Regions from separate parts of the Variovorax sp. OV084 genome, predicted to be linked through region 1. Evidence: riboswitches for the same ligand, from Rfam matches in the RefSeq annotation. Region 1 holds a riboswitch; the other holds the start of a gene.
What was found. Region 1 has a riboswitch for cobalamin ahead of BMW87_RS27525 (TonB-dependent receptor). Riboswitches for the same ligand answer to the same signal wherever they lie in the genome.

Region 1 (7,439 bases):
GCCTCTTCGGGCACGCCAGTGGGCGTGTTGCCCGCGCGCGAGACGAGGCGCCCGCTGACGACTTCGTTGAAGTCGTCGTAGCGCGCGCGCAGCTTGGCCACGTTGGCTTCGAGCCGCAGCGTCGAGGTGAGCGCCAGGTCGAGCGTGGCCTCGATGCCTTCGGACGACTGCTTGCCGATCTGCTGGGTGATGGTCGGATCGGTCGCGTCGCGCGAGAGCAGCTTGGTCTTCTCGATGCGATAGGCCGCCACGGTCCAGGCCCCGCGGTTGTCGGCCAGCTGGCGCTTGTAGCCAACCTCGACCTGCCGGCCGGTGCTGAGCTCGAACGGCACCTGCGTGGCCGAGGTGGAGATGAGCGAGGTCAGCGGGTCGGCCGCGCGCGCCACCTGCGCATAGAACGACTGCGACACATCGGGCGCATACACCACGCCGAGGCGGCCGGTGGCGTACTCGAAGGTCTTGCCGAGGTTGTTGGCCGCGTTCTGCAGGTCGGTGCGCGCCACCTTGGCATGGTCCCAGCGCAGGCTGCCCACCACCGACCACTGCTCGTTGAAGGCCAGCTTGTCTTCGGTGAAGAAGGCGTAGGTGTCGGTCTTGGTCCGGTAGCGCGGCGTGTAGGCCACGGGCGACACGTAGTAGCCGGGGTTGAAGGCGAAGGGGTCGACCACCGAGCGCCCGCCGTACGGTGAATCGTTGCTGTGCTGGAAGTTGATGTGATTCGCGTCGAAACCCACCAGCACCTGGTTGGCCAGGCCGAACAGGCCGTGCTTGAAGGTGGCGTCGGTGCGGTTGCCGATCTGCTCCTGGTCGTGGCCGATTTCCAGGTAGTCGCCGCGCGTCACGCGCCGCGTGGTGGCGTTGTAGGTGTAGGTCTCGCTGTCGCGCCAGTGGCGCTTGCTCTCCAGCCGGTAGAGCTGGTTGCGCACGGTGACGGCGCTGTTGGGCGTCCACTGGGCGTCGAGCCGGGTCCACTTGTCGCGGTACTTGATTTCCGAATCGTCGACGTTGTAGTTCTGGCGCAGCGTCTGGCTGCTGAGGCGGCCGTCGATCAGCGGCACGCCGAAGTAGCGCTGCGGCGACTGCCGGCCCTCGTCGTGCGACAGCGTGAACTGCAGCTGCGGCGACACGTCGAGCCGCACGGCCGCGCCCACGGCCAGGCTCTCGGCCTGCCCGCGCTGCATGAAGCCGTCGGTCTGGCGGTGGCTGATGTCGAAGCGGTAGGAGAGCTTGTCGTTGATCGCCCCGCCGCTGCCAAAGGCCACCTGGCGGGTGGCGTCGGAGCCCACCGTGACCAGCGCCTCGTTCTGGATCGGGCCGCGCGTCGGCTTCTTGGGCACCACGTTGATGGCGCCGCCGATGGCACCCTCGCCGTACATCACCGAGGCCGCGCCGCGCAGCACCTCGATGCGGTCGACAGACCAGGTGTCGAACGGGAAGGTGACGGTGCCCGCGCCCGCGTAGAGGCGCGTGCCGTCGAACAGCTGCATCACCGAGCCGTGGCCCGAGAAGCCGCGCGCCGCCATCGCGGTGCCGCCGTTGCCGGGGCCGGGCGTGCCGGTGATGCCAGTGGCGCGGGTGGCGGCATCGATCACCGAGACGTCGCCGCGTGCACGGATGGTGTCGCCCGTCAGCACCTCGATGCTGGCCGGCGTTTCCAGCGGCGTGAGGCCCAGGCGGCTACCGGTGTGCGAGGGTTCGTCGATGGCGAGCGGGGTATGCCGTTCGGCCTCGACCTGCACCGGCTTAAGGCTCTGGCTGTTGCTGCTGGCTGCTTCACCCGACGACTGCGCGAAGACCGCGGAAGGCCCGAAAACCAACCCCAGACCCAGTGAAAGACCCGAAAGGCGCGTCCAACGCAGCGGCGCACCCGTGCGATCGCGCGCTGGCGATGCATGACCCATGTGACTTCTCCTCCGGCCTGCGTCCCCGCAGGCTCCTGACCGATAGAGGACGCGGCGGAAGAGGCGAAGGGACTGCGACGGTACGCGCGAGCGCGAAGCGGTGGCAGGCCCGGACACGCACTCCCGCAGCGTCCGAAGGCGGTTGCGAAGGCCGGTATCCGGGCTTGCGGAGCGCCGCGGCGTGCCAATCAATCAATGAATGGATGCACACCGCGGCCGAAACCCTCGCCTTCCCACGCCGAAGCGCAGTGGCTGCCCGTGCCGTCTGGGAGGCATGAGCGTGAGGGTTTCCAGATCCGCTGACCGTTGCGGGGGCAGCGCAGGAGTTGCAGCGTCAATCAATCAAGAATGAACGACGCGGCGCACCTGCTTCCCGTTTAACCCCGTGGCCATGAGATGGCGTGCGGGGCACCTTCGAACCGTGTTGCCTGGCGGGATTAATAAGAATTAACGCACCAGAACGGCGGGATTATAGGGAGAGGCCTTCCGCCGAAGGCCTCTGATGGGCCTCAGGCAGGCCTTCCGTCGGGTCCGAACAGCCGCCGCATCACGGCCACGCCCGCCACCAGCGCGTTCGAATAGGTGGCATAGGGATCGTGGGCTGCCTCCAGCGGCACATAGACGTGGGAGGTCTCGCCAGGCGTGTCGTCGACCGCCTCCATCAGCACCCAATAGAACTCGCCCGCCTCCAGTTCATGGACGGTGAGCGCGATGTTTCTCGATGAGGGCATGGAGGTAAGAGTGGCTGACAAGGTTGTCGGTTCTTTTTTTGAATGGGCGGGGTACGCACGCGGTTGACAGTGCTTTCGGGTTTCTCCTACAGAGCCCGGTGCCGGTGCGACCTAATGTTGTAGTCAGGGACCTTTCAGAAGCCTTTCCAAGAACAGGAGGCAGCATGAAGCATTTCACTCTTGAACCGGGCATGCGATCGAGCATCGGCGGGGCCTTTTACCCGACCGGCTACTCGATGGTGATGTTTCCGAGTGCGGAAGACGCCGACCGCATCGGCCACCGCCTGATCGAAAAAGGCATGAGTGGCGACGAGGTCTATCTGCTGCCCGCGCAAACGGTGCTGGCCGAAATCGCCCCGACCGCGAAGACATCCGACAACCCCCTGCCCTCCGCCGGCACCGACGCCGCGACGGTACGCGCCTATACCGAGTTGGCGCGCGACGGCCACACGGGCCTGCTGGTGAGGACAAGAGACGGCGCTGCCGCCGAACGCCTGATGGAACTGGTGCGCACCGTGCCCTATTCCATCGCCCAGCGCTACCGCACACTGGTCATCGAAGACCTCTGAGAAGAAGAGGAAAGCGGGCGTCTTCAAGCCGGCACGGCCATCGACACGGCGCGCTGGACTACATCACGGGCCATGGCCTGGGCGAGTTCGTGCTCGCCAAGGAACACGGTGGCAGAGGTTTCCTGCGTGAGCAGCCGGGCCTCCTGCTCGTTGTGGCTGCGGATCACGGTCTGGATGGTAGGGTTGAGTGTGCGCGCCGTCTCCATCATCTGGCGCACGTTCATGGCGTCGGGCGTGGCCACCACCAGCACGCGGGCGCGCGCGATGTGGGCCTGGATCAGCACCGCCGGGTCGGCCGCGTCGCCCCACACGGCCGGCGTGCCGGCCTCGCGCAGCTTTTCGACAAGCTCGCGGTTCTGCTCGGCCACCACGTAGGGAATGTCGTGCGCGTCGAGTTCGGCCGCAATGCGGCGCCCCACGCGGCCGTAGCCCACCAGCACCACTTGCCGCGAGAGGTACTTGGCCTCGGTGGTCATGGGCAGTTCGGCCAGCGGGTCGTCGCGCGATTCGAGCCCGCGCGCGAAGGACGAACGGGCATGGAGCCACTTCTGCATCGGCCCTATCAGGCTGAACCACAACGGGTTGGTGGCAATGGAAATCAGCGCACCCGCCAGCACCAGGCTCTGGCCCTCCACCGGCAGCAGGCCCAGCGACACGCCCAGCCCGGCCAGGATGAACGAGAACTCGCCGATCTGCGCCAGGCTGGCGCTCACCGTGAGCGCCGTGCCCAGCGGGTAGCGGAACACCAGCACCAGCGCGCAGGCCGCAAGCGACTTGCCCAGCACGATGACCAGCACCACCGCCAGTACCTGCAGCGGCCGCTCGATCAGCACCGAGGGGTCGAACAGCATGCCGACCGACACGAAGAACAGCACCGCGAAGGCGTCGCGCAACGGCAGCGACTCTTGCGCGGCGCGGTGGGCAAACTGCGACTCGCGCATGACCATGCCGGCGAAGAAGGCGCCCAGCGCAAACGACACGCCGAACAGCGCCGCCGAGGCAAAAGCGATGCTCACGGCAGCGGCCACCACGCACAGCGTGAACAGCTCGCGCGAGCCGGTCCGCGTGACCTGCCAGAGGATCCACGGGAACACGCGCCGCCCCACCACCAGCATCAGCGCCACGAAGCCGCCGACTTGCAGCAGCGTGAGGCCCAGCGTCTGCCACAGCGGATCGGCCGGCCCGGCGTGTTCACTTTTTCCGCCCAACGTGCCCGCCAACGGCGGCAACAGCACGAGCACCAGCACCATCGCCAGGTCTTCGACCACGAGCCAGCCGACGGCGATGCGGCCAGTGAACGAATCGAGGATGCCCAGGCTTTCGAGCGCACGCAGCAGCACGACCGTGCTCGCCACCGACAGCGCGAGCCCGAACACGAGCGCTGCGCCGGGGCTCCAGCCCCACCACAGGGCCAGCCCACCGCCGAGCAGCGTGGCCACGCCGATCTGCGCGATCGCGCCGGGCAGTGCGATCTTGCGTACGGCTAGCAGGTCGTCGAGGGAAAAATGAAGGCCTACGCCGAACATCAGCAACATGACGCCGATTTCGGCAAGCTGGGCGGCGATTTCCGCGTCGGCCACGAAGCCCGGTGTGAACGGGCCGATGATCACGCCCGCCAACAGGTAGCCGACCAGCGCGGGCAGCCGCAGCTTGGCTGCCAGGAATCCGAACACCAGCGCCAGCCCCAAGCCGGCGGCAATCGTGTTGATGAGGGAAACGCTGTGGGGCATCGCTCCATTTTGCAGGAACGATGTCTGCCCTTTTATTTCACACGGCCATCTTGTCCAGGGCCCGGCTGTCGTGCCGAGCGATCAGCCGGCCATCTTGCTGGTGCGAGCAGCCTCCAACGTCTCAGGCTCTTGCGCCTCTACCCAAGTCTCGTTGTTGAGCCCCGCCTGCAGCCGCGTCTCGTCAAGCTCGTTGGTCCACTTGGCAACCACGATGGTGGCGACGCCATTGCCGATCAGGTTGGTGAGCGCGCGCGCCTCCGACATGAAGCGGTCGATGCCCAGGATCAGTGCAAGCCCCGCCACCGGCACGTGGCCCACCGCCGACAGCGTGGCCGCCAGCACGATGAAGCCGCTGCCCGTGACGCCCGCCGCGCCCTTCGATGTGAGCAGCAGCACGGCCAGCAGCGTGATCTCCTGCGTGAGCGTCATCGGCGTGTTGGTCGCCTGGGCGATGAACACGGCCGCCATCGTCAGGTAGATCGAGGTGCCGTCGAGGTTGAACGAATAGCCCGTGGGAATCACGAGGCCCACGCAGGTCTTGTTCGCGCCCAGGTTCTCCATCTTCTCCATCATGCGCGGCAGCACCGACTCGCTCGACGAGGTGCCCAGCACGATCAGCAGTTCTTCCTTGATGTACTTGATGAACTTCCAGATGCTGAAGCCGTGGAACCTTGCAATGAGCCCCAGCACCACGAAGATGAACAGCAGGCAGGTCAGGTAGAACGTGCCCATCAGCTTGCCGAGCGAGAACAGGCTGCCCAGGCCGTACTTGCCGATGGTGAATGCCATCGCGCCGAAGGCACCGATGGGTGCCAGCTTCATGATGTAGTTGACGATGCCGAAGAGCACGTGCGAGCCCTTCTCGATCACGTCGAACACCAGCGTGCCGCGGCCGCCGAAGCGGTGCAGCGCAAAGCCGAACAGCACCGCGATCAGCAGCACCTGCAGGATCTCGCCCTTGGCGAACGCGTCGACGAGCGTGTTGGGGATGATGTTCAGGATGAAGTCGACCGTGCCGGTCATCTTGCCGGGGCCGGTGTAGGAGGCGATCGACTTGGTGTCGAGAGTGGCCGGGTCGACGTTCATGCCCGCGCCGGGCTTGAGCACGTTGACCAGCACCAGCCCGACGATGAGCGCGATGCTGCTGACGACCTCGAAGTACAGCAGCGCCAGGCCGCCGGTCTTGCCGACCTTCTTCATGTCTTCCATGCCGGCGATGCCCACCACCACCGTGCAGAAGATGATCGGCGCGATGATCATCTTGATCAGCTTGATGAAGCCGTCGCCCAGCGGCTTCATCGCCTCGCCGGCCGCGGGATAGAAGTGGCCGAGCAGCACGCCGATGATCACCGCGGTGATCACCTGCACGTAGAGCGAACGGTAGAGCGGGAGCTTTCTGGCGGGTGTGCTTGTTGTGTTTTCCATTTTTGCCTCCGGAGGGTTGGACACTGTAGGACGCGTGTTGGCGGCTTTCTATCCGTGGAACCCGCATCGATCAAATGAAAAAACCCGCCGAAGCGGGTTTTGTCGATCAGGTGCAGGTCAGCATGCTTAATGCATGTGCAGGCCGCCGTTGACCGAGAAGTCGGCCCCGGTGCTGTAGCCGCCTTCGTCGGTGGCGAGCCACGCGATGATCGAGGCGATTTCGCTCGGCTCGCCCAGGCGCTTGACCGGGATGGTGGCCACGATCTTGTCGAGCACTTCCTGGCGGATGGCCTTGACCATGTCGGTGCCGATGTAACCCGGGCTCACGGTGTTGACCGTCACGCCCTTGTTGGCCAGCTCCTGCGCCAGCGCCATGGTGAAGCCGTGCATGCCGGCCTTGGCCGCCGAGTAGTTGGTCTGGCCCGCCTGGCCCTTGGCGCCATTGACCGAGCTGATGTTGATGATGCGGCCCCAGCCCTTTTCAACCATGTCGCCCACCACCTGCTTGGTGACGTTGAACATGCTGTTGAGGTTGGTCTCGATCACCGCGCTCCAGTCTTCGGGCGTCATCTTCAGGAACATGCGGTCCCGCGTGATGCCGGCGTTGTTGACCAGCACATCGATGGCACCATGCGCTGCCTTGGCGGCAGAGAAGGCCTCGACGGTGGATTGCCAGTCGCCGACATTGCCGACCGACGCGTGGAACTCGAAGCCTTCGGCTTTCTGTTCGGCCAGCCACTTGGCGTAGTCGCGCGTGGGGCCGCAACCGGCGATCACGGTGAACCCGTCCTTGTGCAGACGCTGGCAGATGGCTGTTCCGATGCCACCCATGCCCCCGGTGACATATGCAACTTTCTTGCTCATAAGATTTCCTTTGTGTACGTAGCAAAAGCCTGAACGGCCGCCTTCACTCTAGCGAGTTTCAAGCCCGCGTCCTCTGAGGAAAACACTGAGCCAAGCTTGCAACCAGCTGTCACGAAGAGCGGCCTTCGTGCCCAGCCTCTATCCTCGCACTGTCTGTTCTTGTGCAAGCCCGTGCAAGCGGAAACACCCAAGGAGTTCGAAAGTATGAATTTCGGGATC
Region 2 (7,439 bases), on a different contig from region 1:
CTGCGTGACGCGCGACGACTTGGCAAGCAGCACCGCGTCGGGCTTGAGCGCGACGATGGCCTCGACGTTCGGGTCGATCCCGCCACCGAGCTGCGGCAGCGCCTTCACCTGTTCGGGCGAGTTGGAATAGCGATCGACACCCACCAGCCGATTGCAGGCACCGAGCGCACAAATCGATTCGGTAAGCGACGGCAGCAGCGAGACGATGCGCTGCGGCGGCTGCGGCAGGCTCACGGACACGCCGCGCTCGTCGACCACGTCGAAGGCGTGCGCGGCCAGCGCGAACAGGGCCAGGCCGAGCGCGACCAACGGAGTGCGGATCGTCTTTTTCTTCTTCATGCAGCAGGCGCTTTCAGGCTCAACGGCAGGCCTGCGGCCATCAGGGTGACGCGGTCGCAGGCGGCGGCCACGTCCTGGTTCAGGCGGCCGAGCGCGTCGACGAAGGCGCGCGTCTCGCGGCCCAGCGGAATCACGCCCAGGCCGATCTCGTTGCCGACCAGCACCACCGGCCCGCGCGCCTCGCGCAGCGCGACCAGCAGCATGGCGATGTGCGTGGCCGGGGTGCGCGTCACGGGGCGGGCGTCTTCGGAGTGAATCGGCATCAGCAGGTTGGTGAGCCACAGCGTGAGGCAGTCGACCACCACCAGCGTCTCGGGCGTGCTCTGCGTGACGACGGCGCGCGCGAGTTCGATCGGCTCCTCGATGGTGCGCATGCCGGGCACCCGCTCGGCACGGTCGGCCTGGTGGCGCACGATGCGCTCCAGCATCTCGTCGTCGTAGGCCTGCGCGGTGGCGATCAGCACGGCGCGGTGCGTGCGGGAATCGGCCGCGAACCAGTCGATGGCACGCTGCTCGGCGCGGCGCGACTTGCCGCTCTTCTGGCCACCCAGGATGAACTCGTGCTCGATGGTCTTCGGCTTATTCGATTGCGGCATGGATCTCCAACTCGATGGGCATGGCGCCGAAAAGGCGGGCCGTGGCTTGCGGGCTGGAGGCAAACCACGCGTGGAAGTAACTGGCGCGCACCGGGCCCTGCACGTACAGCGCCTCGCCGCCGCGTGCGCCCACGGGCTGCGTCGCGCCGGGCCTGGCAGTGTGCGCGGCGGGCGCCAGTGGCGTTTCGCAGCGCGAATAGTGGAAGGTGTGTCCGCGCAGGGTGTGGCTGCCGAGGGTGAGCTGTTGCGGGCCAAGGCCGGCGAGCCGCTTCTGCATGGTCACGCGGCCCGGCAGCAGGCCCCAGAGGCGGTGGACCTGCGCGTCGTCTTGCGTGGCCAGTTCGTCGAACAGCGCCATCATGCCGCCGCACTCGGCCCAGACCGGCTTGCCCGCAGCGGCATGCGCGGCGAGCGATTCGCGCATCGGCGCGCAGGCGGCCAGCGCTTCGGCGTGCAGTTCGGGGTAGCCGCCGGGCAGCCAGACCGCGTCGCATGCCGGCAAGGCATCGCCTGCGAGCGGCGAGAAAAAGGACAGCCGCGCCCCCAGCGCCGTGAGCACGTCGAGGTTCGCGGGGTAGATGAATGAAAAGGCCGCATCGCGCGCAATGGCGATGGCGCGGCCAGCCAGCAGCGGCGGCACGGCTTCTGCCTCGCCGGAAGCGGGTGCCTCGAAACGCACCTGCGGCAGTTGACTGGTCTGCATCTGCCCGAGCGGCGTGGCGCCCAGCACATCGGCCGCCGCGTCGAGACGCGCCATCGCATCGCCGAGTTCGGTAGCGGCCACGAGGCCCAGGTGCCGCTCGGGCAGCGTGAACCCCGCGTCGCGCGGCAAGGCGCCAAGCCACTGCGAGGGTTCGCGCAGCGCGTCTTTCAACATGCCCGCGTGCCTCTCGCTGGCCACGCGGTTCGCCAGCACGCCGGCCCATGGCAACCCAGGCCGGAAGTTCTGCAGCCCGTAGGCCAGCGCGCCGAAGGTGCCCGCCATGGCGTGCGCATCGATCACCGCCAGCACCGGCAGGCCGAAGCGCTCAGCCAGGTCGGCCGCGCTGGGCGTGCCGTCGAACAGGCCCATCACGCCTTCGATAATCACAAGGTCGCACTCGGCCGCCGCGGCGCGCAGGCGCGAGCGGCAATCGGCCTCGCCGGTCATCCAGAGGTCGAGCGAATGCACCGGCGCGCCGGTGGCCAGCGCCAGCCAGTGCGGGTCGAGAAAGTCGGGCCCGCACTTGAAGGCGCGCACGCGCCGCCCCTGGCGCGCATGCAGCCGCGCGAGCGCCGCGGCGACGGTGGTCTTGCCCTGCCCCGAAGCCGGGGCAGCCACCAGCACCGCGGCGCACGAGACTGCCGCGGCACCGGCGGTGTCGCCTGGTTGGGTAGCTTGGCTTAGTGAGGCGTCCACTTGAGACCGACGTACGCGGTGCGGCCGGCATTGGCGTACAGCCGCGCGAACTGGTAGTCCTTGTTGCCCACATTGTCGACGCGGGCCACGAGGTTGAGGTCTCGCGTGATCTGCGTGCTGGCCGACAGGTTCAGCACGGTGTAGCCACCGAGCTTGATGGTGTTGGCCGCGTCGTCGTAGCGCTTGCTCGAGGACTGCACCTCGGCGCCCAGCGTCCAGCCGGCGACGCGCCAGTCGGCGCCCAGGGTGCCATGGCGCTTGGAGCGGCGTGCGAGCAGGTTGCCGGTGTCGGCGTCCTTCGGGTCCTGCACGTCGAGCGAGGCGCGCAGCGTGACGTCGCCCAGGCGCTGGCTGGCCGACAGCGTGGCGCCCTGCAGGGTGGCACGGTTCACGTTGGTGTAGCAGCCGAACGTCGAGGCACAGCCCGTGGCGGTGCCGACGAAGTTGATCAGGTTGCGCACGCGGTTGCGATACACCACGATGCCTGCGGTGGTGCCGTCCTTGGCGTAGTTCATGCCCAGCTCGACGTTCTGGCTGCTTTCGGGCCGCAGCGTGGACACGCCGTATTCGCTGAAGCGCTGGTACAGGGTGGGCACGCGGAAGGCGGTGCCGGCCGAGGCCGTGAAGCGCAGCGACGGGGTGATGGCATAGCCGTAGGCCGCGCTGCCGGTGGTCTTGCCGCCGAACTCGCTGTCCCTGTCGTGGCGCACATGCAGCTGCAGCGAATGCGGGCCCTGCACGAAGCCGTAGCCGAGCGAAATCGCATCCTGCGAGCGGTCGCGTGACAGCAGCTTCGACGAGGTGGTGGGCGCGTTTTCGAGCGCGTCTTCGCGGCGCTCGAAGGTGGCCGTCACCAGGTGCGGGCCGAAGCGGAATTCGTTCTGGAACAGGTAACCGCGCAGGTTGGTTTCGGTCCGGTAGAACGAAGGCTGCGTCTTGTAGACCGACTGCGAATCGGTCACCTGCACGCGGGTGCTGTAGATGTCGTTCCACTTGGCCGACCAGGTCAGGCCGGCGGTACGCAGCGTGTTGTTCGACACGTCGTCGCGGAACAGGATCGGCGGCTTGGTCCTGTAGGAGACGGTGGCGTCGTAGCCGGCCTTGATGTCGCTGGTGAGCAGCGTGGCCTCCAGGCGCTGGTCCGGCGTGATCTGCAAGCCCAGCTTCACGTTGCCCGAGGTGCTGTTGTAGCCGTCGCGGTCGGGGCTGGTGTAGCCGTCTTTCACCACGTTGCGCTTGCTTGCGGGCTGCACGTTGTAGCCCTTGCTTTCCTCGTGCGCCACGCCGAACGAATAGTCGAACAGGCCCGACTTGCCGCTCACGCCGCCTTCGATCTTGCGCAGGCCCTTGCTGCCGAAGCCGATGCCCGCGTAAGGCGACACGCCCTCTTCGCCGCGCTTGGTGAAGAGCTGGATCACGCCGCCCACGGCGTCGGAGCCGTACACCGCGGCGGCCGGGCCGCGCAGCACTTCGATGCGGTCGATCTGCGAGAGCGGAATGCCTTCCCAGCCGGCGCCGCCGGTCGATTGCGAGTCGATGCGCACGCCGTCGAGGTACACGGCCGTGAAGCGCGTTTCAGCGCCGCGGATGAACAGGCTGGTGGTGTTGCCCACGCCGCCGCTGCGCGAGATCTCGATGCCGGGCAGGCGCGCCAGCACGTCGGCCACGCCGGTCGCGCCGCTGCGCTCGATGGTCTTGCGGTCGATGATGGACACGTCGCCCACCAGGTCCGACAGCGCCTGCGGCGTGCGGTTGGCCGTGACCACCGTTTCGCCCAGCGTGGGGGCGTCTTGTGCATGGGCCAGGCCACCGAAGGCGGAAGCCAGCGCCAGCGGCAGGCAGGCATGGCGGAGACGGCGCGCAGGAGCGCGGCCGCGAGAAAAGCAAACGTGGGAAATCATGAATGAGCCGAACGAACGTCAATACCCCTCGCCGGCCTCCCCGCCGGCGCCTGGGCGCCATGGCCGCCCCATGCACAGATCACGCATGCGGCAGCCGCCTTGTTGGCCGGTATCCGGGCTGGCAGAACGGCCCCTCACCGCCTTCCCAGGCGCCTGTTTCAGGGCACCCAGTGGCTTCGATGGAAAGGGGTTGGCGCCTTGCGGCGCCGTCTGCTTGACCGTTGCGGGGGCAGCGCAGGCGGCTTCGGCCTTGTTCCGTCCTGATGAGGTCGGGGGCTTCCACTCCTGCTTCCCGTTGAACCGCGGCGCGTGAACCACGCCGCAGGCACCAACGGGCGGGATTTTATGCCAGTGACTTGGCTCGCCCCCAGGCTGCGCGCACTTCGTGTCGCTTCTCCTTCCCCCTACCGGGGGCAACACCTGAGGCCCGGTAAAGCCGGTTCCTCGGTGTTCCCGCCTGGGCGGCGCTCGCAGCTAACATCCCAGCCCATGATGCGGCCCGCCTCGGTAGTTCTCAATCTTCGTTCGGCGCTGCAGCGTGTCTTCGGTGTCTCGGGCTGGCAGTCGATGCTGCTGTGGGCCATCGTGGCCGGTTTGCTCGGCACGCTGGCGACCGAACTTTTTCGCGCGGCGCTTTATCACTTCGAGCATCTGGTGCTCGGTCCGGGCGAAGGGCTGGTGGCAATGGCGAAGCACCTGCCGTGGTGGGCGCGCATCGCCTGCCCCACGCTGGGTGGACTGGTGGCCGGCGGCCTGCTGGTGCTGGCGAAACGCGTCGCCTTGCGCAGCGCCGCCTCCGACTACATGGAAGCCATCGTGCTCGGTAATGGGCGCATTCCGGTGGCGCAGACGCTGGTGCGCAGCGCCTCGTCGCTGGTGAGCATCGGCACCGGTGGTTCCATCGGGCGCGAGGGCTCGATGGTGCAGCTGGCGGCGCTGGCGTCGTCTCTGCTGGGGCGGGTGTTCCGCTTTCCGGTCGAGCGGCTGCGGTTGCTGGTGGCCTGCGGCGCGGCGGCCGGCCTGACCGCCGCCTACAACGCACCCATTGCCGGCGCCTTCTTCGTCGCCGAGATCGTGCTGGGCTCTATCGCGATGGAAAGCGTGGGGCCGATCATCATTGCCTCGGTGGTCGCCAACGTCGCGATGCGCGCCCTGCCCGGCTACCAGCCTCCTTACAAGATGCCGGCGTTCCCGGAAATCCACGGCACCGAGGTCGTGCTGTTCTGCGTGCTCGGCGTGCTGCTGGGCTTTGCGGCGGCCGGCTTCCTGCGCGCGTTGCAGGGCAGCCGTGCGCTGTTCTCGCGCTTGCCGGTTGCGTTGCCGTGGCGGCTGGCGTTGGGCGGGCTCGTGATGGGTGCGGTGTCGGTGCCCATGCCCGAGGTCTGGGGCAACGGCTACAGCGTGGTCAATTCGGTGCTGCACACGCCCTGGCCGTGGACGCTGATCGCGATGGTGCTGGTCGCCAAGGCGGTCGCCACGATGGCCACGGCCGGCTCGGGCGCGGTGGGCGGCGTGTTCACGCCGGCGCTGTTCTTCGGCTGCATGGTCGGTGCGCTGTTCGGCCTTGGCGCGCAGGCGCTGTGGCCAGCGGCCACCTCGGCGCCGTTCGCCTATGCCATCGTCGGCATGGGCGCATTCCTGGCGGGCGCCACGCAGGCGCCGCTGATGGCCATCCTGATGATCTTCGAGATGACGCTCAGCTACCAGGTCATGCTGCCGCTGATGGCGGCGAGCGTCATCGCGTATTTCGTCGCACGCTCGGCCAATGCCGGCTCGATGTACGAGATCACCCTGCACCGCAACGAGCAGCGGGACACGCAGATGCGCCTGCGCGGGCTGCACATGCGCGACCTGGTGCAGCCAGCCGAGACGGTGGTCGGCCCGGAGGCAGACCGCGAAGCGATGAGCAGGCTCTTCCTGCAGCACCCGGTGAAGTACCTGTACGTGGTGGACGCGGGCAACCGTTACCTCGGCGTGGTGCCGCTTTCGTCGCTCGGCACGGCGCCAGCGGAAACGACCGCGGGCGCCCTGCTCTCGCAGGCCATCCAGCCGCTCACCGCCGACACCGGGCTGGGCGAGGCGCTGCAGCGTTTTCTCGATCACCTGGGCGAACGGCTGCCCGTGATCGAGAGCGCCGGCAACCCTGTGCTGCTCGGGATTGTTGCCAAGAGCGCGCTGCTCGCCACCTACGTGCGGCTGAGCGAGTAGCGCAGTACTGCTTTTTTACTTGGCGGGACGTACCGCCATCACCTCGATCTCGACCAGGTAGGCCGGGTTGGCGAGCGCCGCCACCTGCATTGCCGAACGCACCGGCAGTCGGGGCTGGGCGGTGGTGCCGAAGAACTGGGTGTAGCCCTCCATGAAGCCGGCGAAATCCATCTTGTTGTCCTTGGCCGGATCGCCGACGAGAAACACCTGCATCTTCACCACGTCGCCCATCGTCAGGCCCAGGCCTGTGAGGCTCTTCTCGATGGCTTTGAGCACGCCGACGGTCTGGCCCTTGGTGTCGCCGCCATAGGCCGCCGCGCTGTTCTTGGGCGCGGTCGCGTCCTGCAGCGGCGGCACCTGGCCCGAGAGGTAGACGTTGGTGAACGAGGATGGCACTTCCACCGCCGCCGAAATCGGGAAGCTGGAGTTCGGAATGCGGTGGCGAATGATTTCATCGGCCGCATGGGCGGCGCCGGTGCCGGCTGCGAGCAGTGCGGCGACGAGCGCCAGCTTCTTCGTGATGGAGGTCATGGTCATGCGTGTTGTCTCTCTGCTGGGGTGGATGAAGAAAGGATCTGCCAGGTATCGAAAGAAGAAGGCCGATCAAGGCCGCAGCTTCTTGACGCTCTCCGCCGCAATGGCGTCAGGATACTGGTTGCCGAAATGGGTACGCGCGTAGCCGACCACGGAAGCGATCTGCTCGTCGCTCAGCATCTTGCCAAAGGCGGGCATGCCTTTCTGCCCATTGATCACCACGTAGAGCGGGTACTCCGCGCTTGCGAGCCGCGGGTTCGAGGCGAGCGCCGGATAGGCGCCTGCGCCCTTCGCCCCTTGTCCCTGCGCCATGTGGCAGCCCTGGCAGGTCGCGCGGTAGATCGCCTCGCCCGAGCTCTCCTGGAATCGGGGGCCGACGGAAAAGACGGGCTCCGGCGACTGCGCGAAAGCAGCCTGGCCGGCCACCGAGGCCAGCGCGCCCAGCGAAAGGCCGAGCAGCGC

Region 2: linked by a shared signal. The riboswitch ahead of BMW87_RS02090 (TonB-dependent receptor domain-containing protein) and the one ahead of BMW87_RS27525 (TonB-dependent receptor) in region 1 are both predicted to bind cobalamin.

Annotation. Positions count from the first base shown of each region.
Region 1 is NZ_FOII01000016.1:34,441-41,879, reverse strand. It holds gene BMW87_RS27525 (TonB-dependent receptor) at 1-1,901, opposite strand, end outside; cobalamin riboswitch at 2,033-2,332, opposite strand; gene BMW87_RS27520 (hypothetical protein) at 2,411-2,632, opposite strand; gene BMW87_RS27515 (hypothetical protein) at 2,797-3,201, shown strand; gene ybaL (cation:proton antiporter domain-containing protein) at 3,225-4,931, opposite strand; gene BMW87_RS27505 (dicarboxylate/amino acid:cation symporter) at 5,013-6,356, opposite strand; gene phbB (acetoacetyl-CoA reductase) at 6,483-7,220, opposite strand; gene BMW87_RS27495 (DJ-1/PfpI family protein) at 7,425-7,439, shown strand, end outside.
Region 2 is NZ_FOII01000001.1:416,761-424,199, reverse strand. It holds gene BMW87_RS02105 (ABC transporter substrate-binding protein) at 1-339, opposite strand, end outside; gene BMW87_RS02100 (bifunctional adenosylcobinamide kinase/adenosylcobinamide-phosphate guanylyltransferase) at 336-935, opposite strand; gene BMW87_RS02095 (cobyrinic acid a,c-diamide synthase CobB) at 919-2,334, opposite strand; gene BMW87_RS02090 (TonB-dependent receptor domain-containing protein) at 2,319-4,235, opposite strand; cobalamin riboswitch at 4,322-4,583, opposite strand; gene BMW87_RS02085 (ClcB-like voltage-gated chloride channel protein) at 4,725-6,443, shown strand; gene BMW87_RS02080 (RidA family protein) at 6,459-6,980, opposite strand; gene BMW87_RS02075 (c-type cytochrome) at 7,047-7,439, opposite strand, start outside.